DNA from 2 places in the Luteibacter sp. P4_E6 genome. Region 2 is predicted to be linked to the other one. Evidence: predicted binding sites of a transcription regulator. Region 2 holds the regulator's gene; the other holds the start of a gene.
The links. Region 2 encodes FliA, which starts transcription of late flagellar genes. Its sites were predicted from a motif close to TAAAGTTTNNCNNNCNNNGGCCGATAA; they were not measured.
Positions count from the first base shown of each region.

Region 1: AC1DT2_RS00315 (GGDEF domain-containing protein) is a predicted target of FliA. The motif match lies at 2,027-2,053, and genes of this name have one in related genera.

Region 1 is NZ_JBFUJE010000002.1:19,324-23,652, reverse strand. It holds gene AC1DT2_RS00330 (alpha-L-fucosidase) at 1-951, shown strand, start outside; gene AC1DT2_RS00325 (DksA/TraR family C4-type zinc finger protein) at 1,031-1,297, shown strand; gene AC1DT2_RS00320 (histidine phosphatase family protein) at 1,346-1,954, shown strand; gene AC1DT2_RS00315 (GGDEF domain-containing protein) at 2,090-3,883, shown strand; gene AC1DT2_RS00310 (methyl-accepting chemotaxis protein) at 3,989-4,329, shown strand, end outside.
Region 2 is NZ_JBFUJE010000131.1:93-4,421, reverse strand. It holds gene flhF (flagellar biosynthesis protein FlhF) at 1-888, shown strand, start outside; gene AC1DT2_RS10250 (MinD/ParA family protein) at 951-1,826, shown strand; gene AC1DT2_RS10245 (RNA polymerase sigma factor FliA) at 1,823-2,554, shown strand; gene cheY (chemotaxis response regulator CheY) at 2,608-3,009, shown strand; gene AC1DT2_RS10235 (protein phosphatase CheZ) at 3,020-3,664, shown strand; partial or broken gene AC1DT2_RS10230 (Hpt domain-containing protein) at 3,672-4,329, shown strand, end outside.

The DNA of each region.
Region 1 (4,329 bases), on a different contig from region 2:
ACGCCGGAGAAGATCGCGCTGATCAAGGCGCAGCTCACCGAGATCCTTACCCAGTACGGCCCGCTCACGGCGCTCATCCTCGATGGCTGGAACGCATCGTGGTCGCGCATTTCCTACGCCGAGCTGCCTTACCGTGACATCTACGATCTGGTGAAGACGCTACAGCCCGATTGCCTGGTCACCGACCACAACGCGGGCAGCTACCCGGGTACGGCCCTCTACTACACGGACATCAAGCAGTACGAACAACACGCGGGCCAGAAGATTCCGCCGAACAGCCCCGTTCCCTCACAATCGGGCACGACATTGCAGAGCGACTGGTTCTGGAAGAAGGCGTATCCGACCTCGGAACTCGCTTCGGCGAAGACCATCGTCGACGAGTGGCTTGTCCCGTTCAACGACAACCACTGCAACCTCATCCTCAACGTCGCGCCCAACCGCGATGGCCGCTTCGACGACAACGCGGTGGCCCGCCTCGCCGAGATCGGCCAGTTGTGGAAAAACACGGGTCCGGCGCCGAAGATCGGCCGCTCGGTGACGATCACCACGCCGGATCTCGCCGCCGGCAAGCCCGCCTGGGCCAGTGCCAGCGATGAGGCCGTCGGCCCCGACCAGGCATTTGACGACAACTTCCGCAGCTACTGGCTGGCCGACCGCGGCAAGACCGACGCCTGGATCGAAGTGCGTTTCGAGCAGCCGGTGGCATTCAATACGTTGTGCATCGTCGAAGCGGTGGGCGCGGAGGGATACGGCGAGACGAGTCGCATCGCCAGCTACAAAGTTGAAGTGGAGCGCGATGGTGCGTGGGTCGCGCTGGTGTCGGGTGAGAAGCCCTCGCACTACCAGTTCCATGAGGTGCCTCGGACCACGGCCAGCCAGGTGAGGTTGAGTGTGACCGGGCAGCAGCCAGGTATTACCGAGTTCGGCATTTACGATGAACCGCGCGGGTGAGGTGGCATGGTCACGCCCTTTGAAACCAACGGCTTGCCACCATATCGGTACTCTGAGGCTAGCCGCCGGGAGGTGACCCATGGCAACCGGATGGGCGGGCGATACCGCCGTGCAGGACCAGATCGACGCGACCATCGAGGACGCGGTGAAGCGAGCGCGCAGCCACCTGCCGAAGGGGCCGAGCCTCGAGCGTTGCGAGGAATGCGACAAGCCCATTCCCGAAGCACGCCGCAAGGCGGTGCCCGGCGTGCGGCTGTGTGTCGCCTGCCAGGAACAGGCCGATCGCGATAACGCCAGTTTCAGCGGCTACAACCGCCGCGGCAGCAAAGACAGCCAGCTGCGCTGAAACCTCTAGACTATGCCGTTCCCCACACCTGCACGGACGACCCGCGCGATGCTCGAACATGTGATCCTCGCCCGCCACGGTGAGACGGAATGGAATATCGCGGGCCGCGCGCAAGGGCGGGCCGATAGTCCACTCACCGCCGCAGGCATCGAGCAGGCGCAGGCTCTGGGTCGCAACCTCGCCGCACAGGGCGTTGAGCACATCGTCTCGTCGACACTCGGTCGCGCATTGCATACCGCCGAAGTCGTTGCGGAGATCATCGGCTGCGAAGTCAGCGTCGACGAACGCTTCGTCGAGCGCGCCTTTGGTGAACTCGAAGGCCGTTTCGTCGCGGAGGCGCTCGTTGAGAACGCGCAATGGGCAGAGGTGGTTCGCGGTCACGATCCGCTCGCTGCCGCCGGCGGCAGCGAATCGTTGAGCGATGTCGCACAACGCGCACTGCCGGCCCTCGAGGCCCTCCATGTGCTGCCTTATCGCCGCGTCGCCGTCATCACGCATGGTCATTGCCTGACGGCGCTCCTCGGCGCACTGCGCGGCGGCGGCGACTACGCGAGCTATCGCCATGGCAACTGCGCGTACACCCCGCTTACCGTCGCTAGTGAGGCCTATGTGGTCGACCGCTGGAACGTCGACAGCCAGGTGCTCGTCGGCGCCTGATTGCCGCGGCGGACGACGACGCGTAACGTCGCTTGTAATAAAAGCGAAATAACTGATTGCAAACGGTTTTTCTAAAGTATTGTCGCGCTCGGCCGTTACCCCTCGCAGTTCCCCGGCCCTCCGATGACGATGCCTATGAACACCCCTACCGGCGGTCGCGAACCGTCGCTGATCGAGCAGGCCCTGGCGGGAGACTCGCTGACGGCGGTTTTCCAGCCGGTGATTCGTGTGGATACGGGTGAAGTGGTGGCGCACGAAGGGCTGATTCGTTCGTCCTTGCCTCACTTCAACCTCACCCCGCCGGACCTGCTTGACCTTGCGCGCGCGCGCGGGCGCCTCGGCGAGTTCGAGCTCGCGGCGGCGCATTGCGTCGCCACGAGCTTTGCGGCGCGTGCGCTCACCGGTCGCCTGCTCGTGAATCTCAGTGCCCAGGCGATCATGCRGGACGGCGTACGTGCCGAGGACGTGCTCGAAGCACTCTCCATTCCGGGCTTCGACCTGGGCAGGGTAACGATCGAAATCACCGAACGCGACATCGTCGATAACCCGGCGAGGCTGGCCCACGCGCTCGGCTTCCTGCGCGCACGCGGCATTCGCGTCGCGCTGGATGACTTCGGTAACGGGCATTCGAACTTCGAGATGTGGAACGAGGTGCATCCGGAAATCGTCAAGATCGACCGCTACCTCATCAACGGCCTGGCACACAGCGTCGAGCGCCTCGCCATTGTGCGTGCCCTGATCTCGGTGGCTGAAACGCTGGGCGCGGAGCTGGTGGGTGAAGGTGTCGAGGAAGAAGCGGACCTTCTCATGCTTCGTGAGCTCGGCATTCCCTATGCGCAGGGCTTCCTGATAGCGCGGCCGTCCCCCGGCTCGACCATCGAGGCACCGGCGAACGTTATCGCTGCGCTGTCCGTCACCCACGTGCCGGTCCCGCCGCGGCCGCGCGGTCCGGTGTCGGCACGGCCGTTCACAGCCGGCCACATGCTGATCGATGCACCGTGTGTTTCGCCGACGCAATCAAACGAAGACGTGGTGGATCTGTTCGCGGCCCATCCGCGTTTGCATGCCGTCGCGGTGGTCGAGGAAGGACTCCCCGTCGGCATCGTCAACCGGCGCACGTTTACCGAGCGCATGGCGCAGCCGTTTGCGCGCGAGCTGTTCGGGCGCAAGCCATGCACAAGCTTCATGCATCCGGAGCCACTGCTCTGCGACGAAGAGATGTCGTTGCAAAGCATGGCCGATATCCTGCGCGGTGAAGACCAGCGATACCTGAGCGACGGCTTCATCATTACCTCGCACGGGCGCTATCTCGGGCTGGGCACCGGCGAAGCGCTGGTGCGCCGTGTCACCGAAATTCGCGTGGAAGCCGCACGCTATGCCAATCCGCTGACCTTTCTCCCGGGCAACCTGCCGGTCACCGAACATATCGTGCGTCTATTGCAGACAGGCCGTCCGTTCGCCGCTGCGTACTTCGACCTCGACAACTTCAAACCCTTCAACGACCAGTACGGTTACTTTCGCGGCGACGAGATGATCCGCCTCCTCGCCAGCACACTCACGGGCGACCTTCGCCAGGATGCCGACTTCGTCGGGCACATCGGTGGAGACGATTTCCTCGTCATCTTCCAGGGTGACGATTGGGTCGCACGTTGCGAAGGCATGCGCCTGCGGTTCAATGCGATGAGTGGCAACCTCTTCGATGAGGCCGATCGCGTGCGCGGGGGCATCGACAGCGAGGATCGCCACGGGCATCAGCGGTTCTTTCCGGTCACCACGGTGGCGGTCGGCGTGGCGTGCTTCGTCGATGCCTATCCGGTCGACCCGGAGACCGTGGCGAGTCTCGCGGCGTCGGCGAAGCGCGTGGCTAAAAACACGGGCACCGGGTTACACATGGTGACCTACGAAGCGCAGCTTCCTGTTGGCGTGTAACGAGATATTCAAGCCACTGAAATAAAAGCATAACCTGCAAAAAATAACGCTAAAGTTGGCGAACAGGCGGCCGACAGGGAGGCATCCCCGTCCCCCGAGTACGCCATGCGATTTCCCCGAATCCCGTTGCCTGTGCTGACGCTCCGCGCCCGTTTGTTGATGCGCATGGCTGGCACCATCCTTCTCCTTCTCGCCCTATGGATCGTCGGTGGCGTGCAGTTGCGCACCGCCGACCAGCGGCTGCAATCCGTCGTCGACGAGACGCTTGCGCCCGTGGCCGACGTCGGCCGCATCCAGAACGATTACAACGATCTGCTCGACGCCCTCGTGCATGCGACGCTCACCCGCCTGCCGTCCTCGGTCGATGATGCGGTCACCGCCATCGGCAGCGATCGCCACGACATCGACAAGCAATGGAAATCGCTGGTAGCCAGCGGTCTGGGCAA
Region 2 (4,329 bases):
ATGCTGGAAGTGCAGCTCTCCACGCTGGCCTGGAACCAGATGGACCGCGAGCAGCCGCTGCGCGCCCGCGTCCTTCGTGAGATGACCCGCCTGGGTATCGACGGCGACGTGGCACGCGCGCTGTGCGCCGAGTTGCCCGCCGACATGACCTCCGAGCAGGCTCGCTACCTGCCGCTGGGCATCCTCTCGCGCAACATCCGCACCAGCGGGCGTAATTTCGACACGGTCGGTGGCGGCATCACCGCGCTGGTCGGCACCACCGGCGTTGGCAAGACGACCACCATTGCCAAGCTTGCTGCCCGCGCCGTGCTTCGTCATGGCGCCTCCAATGTCGCCCTGATCAGCGCCGACCAGTACCGTATCGGTGCCGGTGCGCAGCTGGAGCACTACGGCCGCCTGCTCGGCGTGCGCGTGTATAACGCACACGACGCCGACAGCCTGCGCAACGTGCTCCTCCAGCTACGCAGCAAGCACACGGTCCTGGTCGACACCGCCGGCATGGCCGGTAACGATCCCAAGCTGCAGCAGCAGTTCGATACGCTGCGCGCTACCTCGAACCTCCGCGTCTGCCTGGTGCTCRCCGCCAATGCACAGGCCCAGGCGATCGACAACGCGATCCGCTCCTACGCGCCGCTGTCGCCGCAGACGGCCATCCTTACCAAGCTCGACGAGGCACCGCTGATCGGTGGCGCCCTGTCAGCACTCATTCGCCACGCTATGCCGCTGGACTACACCACCGACGGGCAGCGCGTGCCCGAAGACATCGCCTCCGCCGATGCGCGCAAGCTGGTCTGCCTGGCAGCCCAGTTGCTCAAGCAGCGCAACGAGGAGCCCGACGACGCCATACTTGCCGATCGATTCGGCATCGCGGCGCCCGCGCACGCCTGATCGGGGACCCGCAAAACGTGACTACCGCAACCGCACACTCTTTCACGGCAGTGAATTCCTTCATGACCACACACGTCGATAGCACCCAGGCCGCCGGCCTCAACTGGCTTGACGACCGTCGCCCCACGCGCAGCATCGCTATCGCTGGCGGCAAGGGCGGTGTCGGCAAGACCACCGTGGCGGTCAATCTCGGCATGGCACTGGCGATGGGCGGACGCGATGTCGTCCTGCTCGACGCCGACCTCGCCATGGCCAACATCGACGTGCTGCTGGGTCTTCAGCCGACGCGCCACCTCGGGCACATGCTCGAGGGCGAGTGCCGCATCGAGGACCTGATCCTCCAGGCGCCGCATGGCCTGAAGGTGATTCCGGCCACGTCCGGGGCGCGCCGCATGGCCCAGCTGCCGAACATCGAGCACGCTGCCGTGATCCGCGCGTTCGACGAATACCCGATCGCCCCCGAGTACCTGATCGTCGATACCGCCGCCGGCATCTCGGACAGCGTGTCCATGTTTGCCGCCGCTTCCGACGAGGTGGTGGTGGTGGTGTGCGACGAGCCGGCTTCACTCACCGACGCCTATGCCCTGATCAAGGTCATGAGCCGCGAGTTCGGCGTGAACCGCTTCCGCATCGTCGCCAACATGGTCCGCCACGCCCAGGAAGGCCGCCAGTTGTTCGAGAAGCTGTCCCGGGTGACCAACCGGTTCCTGGATGTTTCCTTGGATTTCATGGGGATGGTCCCGCACGACGAGTACCTGCGTCAGGCTATCCGCCGCCAGTCGGCCGTGGTCGACGTCTGGCCGAGCAGCCGATCTGCCGTCGKATTCAAGAATTTGGCCAGGTCGGTCGATACATGGGGTGAACCCGAACCCCGTGCTCAGGGTCGCATCGGCTTTTTTGCCGAGCGGTCTCATCTGGGAGGAGGGCTGCCACTGTGAGCGTTGCGACCGAATACCTTGAAGTCACGCGAATCCCGGCGGATCAACTGGTACGAACCCACGCGCCGCTGGTGCGCCGGATCGCCTATCACCTGATGGGTCGGCTGCCGCCAAGCGTGGATGCGAACGACCTCATGCAGGCCGGAATGATCGGACTGCTCGAGGCAGCAAGAAATTACTCGCCGACTCGCGCGGCCAGTTTCGAGACCTATGCGGGTATCCGCATACGTGGCGCGATGCTGGACGAACTGCGCAAGACGGACTGGACCCCGCGCTCCGTGCATCGAAAGTTGCGCGAAGTGGCTGAAGTAACGAGGCAGATCGAGAACGAAACGGGTGGGGATGCCGAAGACGCCGAGGTCATGAAGCGGCTTGGTATCGACGCCATGGAGTACAACCAGATTCTGGCCGACGCGGCGAGCGCGCGGTTGCTCAGCCTTACGGCGCCGGAAGGCGACGAAGGCGCGGCGATCGATGTCGCGGACCCCGACGCCGCGGGTCCGGAAGGGATCTTCGAGCAGGACGGCTTGCGCGATGCGCTGGCGCAGTCCATCGATGGCCTGCCCGAGCGCGAGAAGCTGGTGATGTCGCTGTACTACGATGAAGAGCTCAACCTGAAGGAAATCGGTGCGGTGCTGGGTGTGAGCGAATCGCGGGTGTGCCAGATCCATGGCCAGGCCCTGATCCGCCTCCGCGCACGCATGACGGGTTGGAAAGAAAAGCATTGACGGCATTACGGTGCCGTCGCCGGTAAGAACGCGCAGTCAGGCGGAGACGAGTTTTGGACAAGAACATGAAGATCCTCGTGGTGGACGATTTTTCCACCATGCGACGCATCGTCAGGAACCTCCTGGTCGAGCTGGGATTTACGAACACCCTCATCCAGGAGGCTGAAGACGGCAACGCGGCGCTCGTGATGCTGCGCGCCCAGCCCTTCGACCTGGTGGTGACCGACTGGAACATGCCCAACATGACGGGCATCGAGCTGCTTCGCGCTATCCGCGCGGATGCCGCGCTGAAGTCGATGCCGGTGCTGATGGTGACGGCCGAGAACAATCGCGACCAGATCATCGCCGCGGCGCAGAGTGGCGTGAACGGCTACGTGGTCAAGCCGTTCACGGCGGTCACGCTGAAGGAAAAGCTCGACAAGATCTTCGAACGACTCGCCGCGGCTGCGGGCTAAGGGAATGACAATGAACACCATGCTTACCGCCGGCCACGAGGTCGTTCCCGAGCTGCGCGAGTTGCTCGACGCCGATGACAGTGTTGCCTTCGAACAGGCGCTCGACCGCCTGCTGCGCAGCCGCGAACAACACCTGTTCCTGGCCCTGGGCCATCTCGCGCGCGATCTCCACGAGTCGGTCCGCCGCCTTGCCTCCGACATCTCCAGCGATGGCGTGCCGGGCAACATGAGCGATGCGCGCAAACACCTGCGCGACGTGCTCGAAATGAGCTCCCAGGCTGCCCACCGCACGCTCGACTTCAGCGACAAACTGCGTCCGCAGGCACAGGCGCTGGCCAAACAGGCCGACGAAGTGCTGGTCATGGACCACGCCGATCCGTCCTTCGCACCCAACGCCACGGCGCTTGCCGTACGCGTCGGCGATTTCGCGCAGAGCTGCGACATCGGCCTGGGCGAGATGGTCGAAGCGCAGTCCTGGCAGGATCTCTCGGGTCAGCGCGTCGCGCAGGTCGAGGCGTTCATGGCCAAGGTGGAATCGTCGCTGGTCGAACTGGTGCGCCTCACCGGTTCACTCGCGGGCGGCAGCCACGCACCGGCCGCGGACAAGGTCAGCCAGGACGAAGTGGATCGACTGCTCAGCGAATTCGGGTTCTGAGCGCCGTATGAGCGTGGAGCTGGACAACGAGCTGCTCAATGTCTTCCTGATCGAAGCACGCGAACTGCTCGAGAGCCTGGGCGAACAGCTCGTGGACCTCGAAGCCTCGCCGGGAGACGCCGAGCTACTGAACGCGGTCTTCCGCGCGTTCCATACCGTGAAGGGCGGTGCGGGCTTCCTTGGCCTCAATGCCATGGTGGAGCTGTGCCATCGCGCCGAGGACCTCCTCAACGAGGCCCGTAATGGCGCGGTGGTGTTGAACCCCGGTTTCATGGATGCGTTGCTCGAGTCGCTGGACCTCCTCAACGACATGATGCGTGCGGCCGACGCGGGAGTGCCCGCCGAGCCCGCACCACGCTCGGTACTCGATCGCCTGCTGATTCCGGGTCGCACCGGTTCCGCGCCGCCGGTGGCCTTGTCGCCGGCGACGACATCCGCTCCCGCGGTATCGGCACCGTCGTCGCCGCGTGCCTACGATCCGATCGAAGACGAATTCGAAGCGATGCTCGACGCCGCGCGCAACGATCGCGCACCGACCTCGGCGCCCTCGGGCACGATCAACGACGACGAGTTCGAGGCACTACTGGATTCGCTCTACGGCACCGGCGCCCCCGGCGCCGAAGCTGTCCCTGTGGGAGCCGCTTCAGCGGCGATACCAGCCGCGG